One region of the Rhizobium sp. BK591 genome, then DNA from elsewhere that is predicted to be linked to it. Evidence: predicted binding sites of a transcription regulator. Region 1 holds the regulator's gene; the other holds the start of a gene.

Evidence for each region. Region 1 encodes LexA, which represses DNA repair genes until DNA is damaged. Its sites were predicted from a motif close to TGTTCNNNNTGTGTTCNG; they were not measured.
Region 2: the regulator LexA is predicted to act here: its motif matches at 2,525-2,542, upstream of FHX10_RS02100 (putative DNA modification/repair radical SAM protein).

Annotation. Positions count from the first base shown of each region.
Region 1 covers NZ_JACIAZ010000003.1:793,478-798,153, reverse strand. Annotated here, with positions in the region: gene FHX10_RS17250 (VOC family protein) at 1-852, opposite strand, end outside; gene lexA (transcriptional repressor LexA) at 1,050-1,769, shown strand; gene FHX10_RS17240 (ComEC/Rec2 family competence protein) at 1,750-4,179, opposite strand; gene gltA (citrate synthase) at 4,470-4,676, shown strand, end outside.
Region 2 covers NZ_JACIAZ010000001.1:446,646-451,321, forward strand. Annotated here, with positions in the region: gene FHX10_RS02085 (dicarboxylate/amino acid:cation symporter) at 1-641, shown strand, start outside; gene FHX10_RS02090 (glycosyltransferase family 4 protein) at 715-1,773, opposite strand; gene greA (transcription elongation factor GreA) at 1,801-2,277, opposite strand; gene FHX10_RS02100 (putative DNA modification/repair radical SAM protein) at 2,548-3,780, shown strand; partial or broken gene FHX10_RS02105 (UdgX family uracil-DNA binding protein) at 3,780-4,676, shown strand, end outside.

The DNA.
Region 1 (4,676 bases):
GGGCTTCACCAGAATGCGATTGTTCTTGCGCGTATATGTCACCCCGTTAGCAGCCAAATGCGCTTCTGTCACGGCAAGATCGGCGACAGCGAAGAGAATCGCCCGGCCGCGCAGGCCGCGGTCGGCGGATGGGACAGCGACCTCGAAATAGGCCTCCAAACCCTCCGGCGTCATCAGGCTGATTTTCACATTCGACGCCGCGATCGTGACGCCGAAACCGGTTTTCTCGACTGCCGATTGCGCGCTGGCAAGACTGACGAAGGCGGCGAAGGCAGCCGCATCGGGCGCGCAAAGCACCACCTCGGCAATGCCGGTGACGCCATTGGCATGCGCCTCCAGCGCGCTGCGGTCGGCCGGCAGCGGATTGACGCGCTCGACGGTGAAGAGAAAGAGATCGGGCGCGCGCAGGTCGCCGGCAAAGGCCAGCCTGAAGCCGGCAATGCTCTCAGAACCATCCGGCATCGTCATCGGCCGGCTGAACGCCAGCATCTCGCCGGCGCTCGCTCCGTCGCCGACGAAATTCCGATGATCGATATCGGCATCCTCGCTGCCGAAGGCCACCGCCGAAAGCCCTTCCTCGCCGCAGCGGAATCGGAAGGCGCGGTTGCGGGCGGTGAAGACATTGCCTTGCCGCGCCGATGCTTCACTTTCCCTAACGCTCGCAATCCCGAGCGGCTCCAGATAGGTCTTATCGGCAAAAAAGACGCAGGCATTCTCCGTTCCGAAGGGATGACGCGCATCGGCGGCAACGGTAAAGCCCAGCTTGCCGAGCCTCTCGCGCGCCAGATCGATATTGACGACCGGCAGCACGACATGATCCAGCGGGCGTGGTTTGGCGGAATGCTCGTTCATGATATCCCCTCTCCTGACACGGCAGAGATGTGCGACAGTGCCGCCCAAGGCAAGACTTGTCGGCCAATCCGGCAAATGAAAATAAAAATCTCAACGAGTTGGCGCCAAGTTTTACGGAAATTTAGCTACTTGCGGAACACATATGGAACATATAGTGTCTGTTCTGGATTTGTTTCAATCACGAGGTCACAACGTCGATGCTCACGCGCAAACAACAGGAGCTTCTCCTCTTCATTCATGAGCGCATGAAGGAATCCGGCGTTCCGCCGTCTTTCGACGAAATGAAGGACGCCCTGGATCTCGCTTCGAAGTCCGGGATTCACCGGCTGATTACGGCGCTCGAGGAGCGTGGCTTCATTCGCCGCCTACCGAACCGGGCCCGCGCACTCGAGGTCATCAAGCTTCCGGAGGCCTATAGCCCCAGCATCCAGCCCCGGCGCGGCTTTTCGCCGAGCGTCATTGAGGGCAGCCTGGGCAAGCCCCGGTCGGTCGCCACTCCCGCTCCTGCAAAACCCGTCGCCGACAATGGCAACTCAGTCTCCGTGCCGGTCATGGGCCGCATCGCCGCCGGCGTTCCGATCTCGGCAATCCAGAACAACACCCACGACATCGTCGTTCCGGCCGATATGCTCGGCTCCGGTGAACACTACGCGCTGGAGGTCAAGGGTGATTCGATGATCGACGCCGGCATTTTCGACGGCGACACCGTGATCATCCGCAATGGCAGCACCGCAAGCCCTGGCGACATCGTCGTTGCTCTCGTCGACGACGAAGAAGCGACACTCAAACGCTTCCGCCGCAAGGGCGCCTCGATCGCGCTGGAAGCGGCCAACCCGGCTTACGAGACCCGGATCTTCGGGCCAGACCGCGTCAAGGTGCAGGGCAAACTCGTCGGCCTTATTCGCCGCTATCACTAACACCCTGGCCGGTTTCGACAAAGCTGTTGCTGCGCCAGTCATAGGCGCGATGGCGGATCCATGGCCGCCACAGATCATCGAATGCGGTTGTGACCTCCATGCCGGCCTCCGCGAAGCGCAGCTCGACGGAACCGGTCCGGCGCAACGTCTCGCCGGTGAAGAGCGTCGCGCCTGAGCGGCAGCTGTTGAAACGCAGGCGGACCGACGTTACCACGATATCGGCCGCATCGCAGGCCGGAGCGAGATAGGCGGCATTGTCGATGACGGCGACCACATGACCGTTGCCAAGCCTTGATATGCACCAGGCCTTCTTGACGCAGGAAAAGCGGTTTGCGTCACCGCCGGCTGCAGCCGCCCGCATCGCCGCCCTCGCTTCGTTCTGCTGATCGCGGGAGAGCTTGACGCGGCGGTCCTCTCCCGCTGGCGGGACAGCAGGACCATCCAGCATCTTCGGCGGGTCATGCGCCGGCAGGACCAGCGCGCGCTGCCATTGGTCGAAGATGAAATCCGGCGGGTTTTCACGGTTGGAGGCCATTGCCGCCGCCTCGACGACCGCGACGAGACTGCCATCTTCCGAAATCACCAGATCCGGCGGCCGGGGAACCGGCAGAAGCAGCAGGATGAGCGTTGCGGCTGACATGATCGACGTGCCCATATGGCGCAGCCGAGTGCGGAGCAGCGTCAGCAGCAGGAAGCCTGCCACGGCGACCGCGAAATACCAGGCGGGCAAGCGGCCGATGCCGATGTCGCCACCCCAGCCGGACACGGTCTTGGCGACGGCGATCACCAGATCGAGGCCGAATCCGACAATCTTCCAAGGCAAAACGTCCAGACCGAAAGGCATGAGCAGCATCGCCAGCAACCCGGCCGGCATGATGATGAAGGAGATGATCGGCATCGTCGCGAGGTTTGCCGGCAGGCCGTAGGCGGTCAGGCGATGAAAATGCTCGATCGAAAACAGTGCGGTGGAGAAACCGCCGATCAGCGAGGTCAGGAAGACACCGCCGAAGAACCCCGCAACCGCGACGAAAGGCCTGACGATCGGCAGCTTCAGGAAGGCATTCTCGCGGACGCGCCGATCCTTCCACAGCTGATAGCCCGACACGAGCGCCAAGGTTGCGGCAAAGGACATCTGGAAGCTCGGACCCAGGACCTCGGACGGCGAAATGGCGAGGATGACGAGCGCGGAGAGAGCGACATTGCGCAGGCTGATCGACGGCCGGTCGAAGAAGACGGCAATCAGCATGATGGCCATCATGATGAACGCGCGCTCGGCCGAGACCGCGAAGCCGGAGATCAGGAAATAGGCCGTGACGGCGATGAGCGCGCCGGCGGCGGCGATCTTCTTCGTCGGATAGGCCTGGGCGACGCCGGGAAAGAGGCTGAGCAGCATCCGGAAGCCGACGAAGAAGATGCCGGCCGACAGCGCCATGTTGAGGCCGGAGATGGCGATGATATGCGCCAGACCGGACTGGCGCAGCGCCTCCGTGGTCGCATTCGAGATGGCGCGCCGTTCGTCCGTCACCAGAGCAGCGGCAAAAGCGCCGGTGTCGCCGGGCAGAATCGATCGGATGCGGTCGCCGATGCCGCTGCGCAGCCGGTAAAGCCATTCGAGCAGGGCTTCCGCCGTCGATCTGGCAGCCTGCGGGCCCGCCTGCAAATCGACTTTCGTCGGCGCGCCGTAGAAGAAACCATTGGCGCCGATGCCATCGAAATAGGCCCCGAAAGAGAAGTCGTTGAGCTCTGGAAGTGCTGGGCCTGACGGCGGTGTCAGCCGAGCCCTGCCGGTGATGATGTCACCGATCTCGAAAGGCGCGTCGGCGCCGCGGGCGATCGCGGTTATCCGTTCCGGCGGCCGCTTCACCTGCGGCGCCTCGGTGCCGGTGACGGCCAGAATGTAGCGCCACCGGCCGCGACCATCGCCTTCGCGCCGTTCGACACGGCCGGTCACCGTCGTCGTCACGGCGGAGTCGAGGATCACGGTCGAAGCCCGCCAGCTTTCGAACTCCGCCGAGACCATGCCACCGGCCACAAGTGCAAGCGCCAGCAGGACGGTCCGCAATGCCGCCCGCATACGGCTGGCGATCAGAACCGCGGTCGTCAGCACCAACAGGCAGAGCAGCGGTGCAATGACCGGAAAATCCGATGCTCCAAGAAACCAGAAGGCTGATCCGGCGCCGAGAAAGACCGGCGAGAATAGCAGCAGGCGGCCATGATCCGCCTCCTCGCCCAGCATGCGCCTGCCGGCACGCAGCGATTGCGAGGCCAAAGCCGGCAGGCGATGGCGCAGCGGTGTCGCCGACTGCGTCCTTGCCGGCCGCGACACCACGGCAGGGGGAGAAAAACCGGAGGTATCGGCAAGGCCGGCGCCTGCTTCCGGCCGCAATTCGACTGTCGTCAATTCCTGCATCCGCCGCCCAAGCTCACCCGCCAAGGCGGCCAGAATGCAACCTCCCATCAAATCCGGCAAGAATAATCGATTGAAATATGAGGGAAAATCGCGAGTGCCAAAAGACCAGTCGAATCATCAGCTTCCGATATGCACGCGGCTCATCGCTGCAGTGCCTAAAAGGTGATACCGCAATGCACAAAATGCCGTCACGGTAACTTGGCATTAGCTTCGCGATCATATAGCTATCGGTGAGGACGCTTAACCCCTATGGCGCTTTTAAGGCGCCACCGCCATTTCGGAGGATCAGCATGACGGATCAAAGCGCTACAATAAAAATCGGTGACAAATCTGTCGACCTTGCCGTCAAAAGCGGCACGATCGGCCCGAGCGTCATCGATATCGGTGCCCTCTACAAGAACACGGCTTCCTTCACGTACGATCCGGGTTTTACCTCGACCGCATCCTGTGAATCGAAAATCACCTACATCGACGGCGACGAAGGTGTTCTGCTGCAT
Region 2 (4,676 bases), on a different contig from region 1:
TCGCCATGCTGATCGGCACCTTCTACGTCACCTCTCTGCTCTTCGTCTTCATCGTTCTCGGCGCCGTCGCCCGCTACAACGGCTTCTCGATCGTGGCGCTGTTGCGCTACATCAAGGAAGAGCTGCTGCTGGTTCTCGGCACCTCGTCTTCGGAGGCGGCGCTTCCGGGCCTGATGAACAAGATGGAAAAGGCCGGCTGCAAGCGCTCGGTCGTCGGCCTCGTCATCCCCACAGGCTATTCCTTCAATCTCGACGGCACCAACATCTACATGACGCTGGCTGCACTCTTCATTGCCCAGGCAACCGGCATCCATCTCTCCTGGGGTGACCAGATCCTGCTGCTCCTGGTGGCGATGCTGAGCTCCAAGGGTGCCGCAGGCATCACCGGCGCCGGCTTCATCACCCTGGCAGCGACGCTCTCCGTCGTCCCCTCCGTACCGGTCGCCGGCATGGCGCTCATCCTCGGCATCGATCGTTTCATGTCGGAATGCCGGGCGCTGACCAACCTTGTCGGCAATGCGGTTGCAACGATCGTCGTGGCACGCTGGGAAAATGAGTTGGATACGGCGCAGCTGGCCGCGGCGCTGGACGGCCAGACAAGCGAGGACGCTCCGGCTGCCGGGCTCCAGCCGGCCGAGTAATCGGCCAGGACGTTCACAGTCTTGAAAATCCTGCAGCGGCCCGTTCTTCAGCGGGCCGTTTCTCTTTTCTGCTTCAGCCGCGGTTGTCGCCGAGCAGGCTGTTGTAAACGGCGGCGATCGCGCCTGCTTCCTTCTCCAGCGCGAAATTCGCCCTGACATGCCGCAGCGCATTTTCGCCATGCGCAATCGCCAAGGCGGGATCGGTGATATAGGGCGCGATTGCCCGCGTCAGCGCCTCGCCATCGCCGGCGGCAACGACCGAACCCGTCTCGCCCTCAACGATGAGCTCGGCGTAGGCGCCCGCATCCGATGCCACCACCGCGGTGCGCGAAGCCATGGCTTCAAGCGGCGTCAGGCCGAAGCCCTCGTTGCGGGAGGGCGCGACGTAAAGCGTCAGGCGGCGATACCAGATCTTGATATCGGGCACTTCGCCGAGAAAGAGGATACGGTCGCTAAGCCCGGCGGCGGCGACATCGGCCTTGAGCTTGTCACCGAATGCCGCATGCTCCGCCGTCACGCGGCCGGAGACGATCGCTGTCCATTCCGGATTCTGCGGCAGCAGTTCGATCATCGCTTTGACGAAAAGATCGGTGCCCTTCTGGTGGCGCACGCGGCCGAAACAGCCGATAAGATGGCGTCCGGGCAGGCCGGTGGCGGCGATGCCGTCCTCTGCCGTTTCCGGCGGATGAAAGAGGGCAAGGTCGACGCCGTGCTGGATGACCGTGTGCGGCACCTCGAGGAACGAGCCGGAACGGTCGCTGGTCGCGATGACGGCGTCCATGCGGCGGATCAGCCATTTCGTATAGGCGGTGTGGCGGCGTTGGGCAGCCGAGGTGAAGAGCAGCTTCAGCGGCATGCGCATGAGATGGCGAAGCAGGATGCCGACGGCCATCTCGTTGTTGCGGCGCGCGTGCCAGACACGCTGGCGCCGGCGTGCCGGCGGGCGCCAGAGGCCAAGAAGCTGGCGCCACCTCAGTTTCGGCAGGCCTTCCGGCAGGCCGGGGCCAAGGGTTGCGATCTTTATGCCGAGCCGGATCTGGCAGGGAATGAGCTGAACAATGGTCGACGTGACGCCGGAGAGCCGGCGCTTGAAATTGGGCGCGATGATCTCGACGTCACGCATATCGGGCAAGGGATAGGTCTCGCGGCTGGCGGGCGATCAGCCCCAGGAAACCTGGAGGATTTCGTAGGCCTTGGAGCCGCCCGGCGCATTGACCTCGATGGAGTCGCCGACTTCCTTGCCGATCAGCGCACGGGCGATCGGCGAAGAGATGGAGATGCGGCCGGCCTTGACGTCGGCTTCCTGGTCGCCAACGATCTGATAAGTCTTTTCTTCCTCGGTGTCCTCGTCGACGAGCTTCACCTTGGCGCCGAACTTGATCTTGTCGCCCGACATCTTCGTGAGGTCGATGACCTCGGCACGCGCCGTCAGGTCTTCCAGTTCGCTGATGCGGCCTTCATTATGGCTCTGGGCTTCCTTGGCGGCGTGATATTCGGCGTTTTCGGAAAGGTCGCCATGAGCACGGGCTTCGGCGATCGCCTCGATGATTCGGGGGCGCTCCTCCTGCTGACGCCAGCGCAGCTCTTCCTGCAGCTTGACGAAACCACCCTGTGTCATCGGTACCTTTTCAACCATTTTTCTGTCCTTCACTCCTTGTATCCGCTCGTCCGTGCTTTTCGAGCAATCAGCCGCAGACACAAAAGAAAACAGGTCCCGAAGGGGAGCTTCGGAACCGTGCCACAATCCTAGTTAAGTGCTTATAGCAGATCGCCAAGGCCGATTTCCAGAAAATTCGCATAAACGAAACGCAACCCACCGCGGCATCCGGTGGCGCGCCTGAAAAATGGGCAAAGGTGACGTCGCTCCCATTGACTTTGCATATAAGAACATATAGTGAACATACTAATGAAGAAGTCGCTAACAGAACGCTTGGCCATCCTTTCCGATGCTGCGAAATATGACGCTTCCTGCGCTTCCAGCGGCACGGTGAAACGTGATTCTCACGCAAGCGGCGGCCTCGGTTCGACCGAGGGATCCGGCATTTGTCATGCCTATGCGCCGGATGGACGGTGCATTTCGCTGCTGAAAATACTGCTGACCAATTTCTGCATCTACGACTGCGCCTATTGCGTCAATCGCTCGTCGAGCAATGTCGAACGGGCGCGCTTTACGCCTGAAGAGGTCATCTGGCTGACACTGGAATTCTATCGCCGCAATTATATCGAGGGCCTGTTTCTTTCTTCCGGCATCATTCGTTCGTCCGATTACACGATGGAACAGATGGTTCGCGTCGTCCGCGAACTGCGTGTGACGCATAATTTTCGCGGCTATATCCATCTGAAGTCGATCCCTGAAGCATCACCGCATCTGATCGAGGAGGCGGGGCTTCATGCCGACAGGTTGTCCCTCAATATCGAGTTGCCAACGGATAGCGGCATTACCCGTTTCGCGCCGGAAAAGAAGCCCGCCAATATAAGGCGATCGATGGGGGATCTGAGGCTGAAGATCGAGGCCGCCGGCGAGCCGACGCTGCGGACGAAGAAGCGTCAGCGTTTTGTGCCGGCCGGTCAGAGCACGCAGATGATCGTCGGCGCCGATGGCGCCAACGACGCGACGATCCTTGCCACCAGCGGCCGGCTTTACAGCAGCTATGGCCTGAAGCGCGTCTATTATTCCGCCTTCAGCCCGATCCCGGATTCGTCGAAAAACCTGCCGCTGATCAAGCCGCCGCTGATGCGTGAACACCGGCTTTATCAGGCCGACTGGCTCTACCGATTCTACGGTTTCGGCATCGATGAGATCACCGCGAACCAGGCGGGAGGCATGCTCGATCTCACCCTCGACCCGAAACTTGCCTGGGCGCTCGCCAACAGGGCCGAATTTCCTGTCGATATCAACAAAGCCGAGCGCGAGCGGTTGCTGCGCGTGCCCGGTCTCGGCACCAAGACCGTCAAAGCGATCGTTTGGGCTCGCCGTTTTCGCCGCCTGCGGATCGACGATCTCCAGCGGCTCGGCATTTCGATCAAGAAGGTCCAGTCCTTTATTTCAGCGGAAGGCTGGTCGCCGCGCCGTCTGATCGACCGCCCCGACCTTCGCGCCATGTTCGAGCCGCAACCTGAACAATTGTCGTTGCTGTGATGCGCCGGGTCGTGCTGGCAGGACGCGGGGATCTTGCCGAATGGCGTGATGCCGCGCGGGCCTTTGCTGCCGCCGGCATATCGCCTGAAGAGATCGATTGGCGCGAAAAAGATGAAGAGGCCGATCTCGCTTTTCAGCGCGACGCCATGCCGCCGGCGCCGATCATGGCACGCAAGCCGATGACGGTGCCGACCGCCTTCATCGATCTTGCCGAGACCGTTCTCTGCCATTCCGATCCGGTGCGGTTTTCCCTGCTTTACCGGTTGCTCTGGCGGCTGCAGCTGGACCGGCAGCTGCTCGAAGTGGCCTCCGACGAGGACGTTGTCCGTGCCAGGCTGATGGCGAAAAACGTTCGACGCGACGCGCACAAGATGACGGCTTTCGTCCGCTTCAAGGAAGTGGGTGCGGTATCGGCAGACCGTCGGAAATTCCTCGCCTGGTTCGAGCCGGACCACCATATCGTCAGGCGCACAGCGCCCTTCTTCCAACGACGCTTCACCGACATGGACTGGCTGATCGCCACGCCCAAAGGGTCAGCCGCCTGGGACGGCGAGCGGCTGATGCTAAACGACGCGCCGTGTGAAAAGCCCAATCTCACCGATGCCACCGATGAACTATGGCGCACCTATTACGCCAGTATCTTCAACCCAGCGCGATTGAAGCTGAAGGCGATGCAGTCGGAGATGCCGAAAAAATACTGGAAGAACCTGCCGGAAGCCGATCTCATCCCCGGGCTGATCGCCTCGGCGGAGAGGAAGGTGCGGGCCATGGCCGCACGGGAGGCGACGCAGTCACTGCCCTTCCACGATCGCTTGCAGGAGGCCGCGCGCAATATTCCTGTCGTGCCCGAAGCGCCGGCGGGCACGCTGGAAGCGCTGCGCGCGGACGCTGCCGTC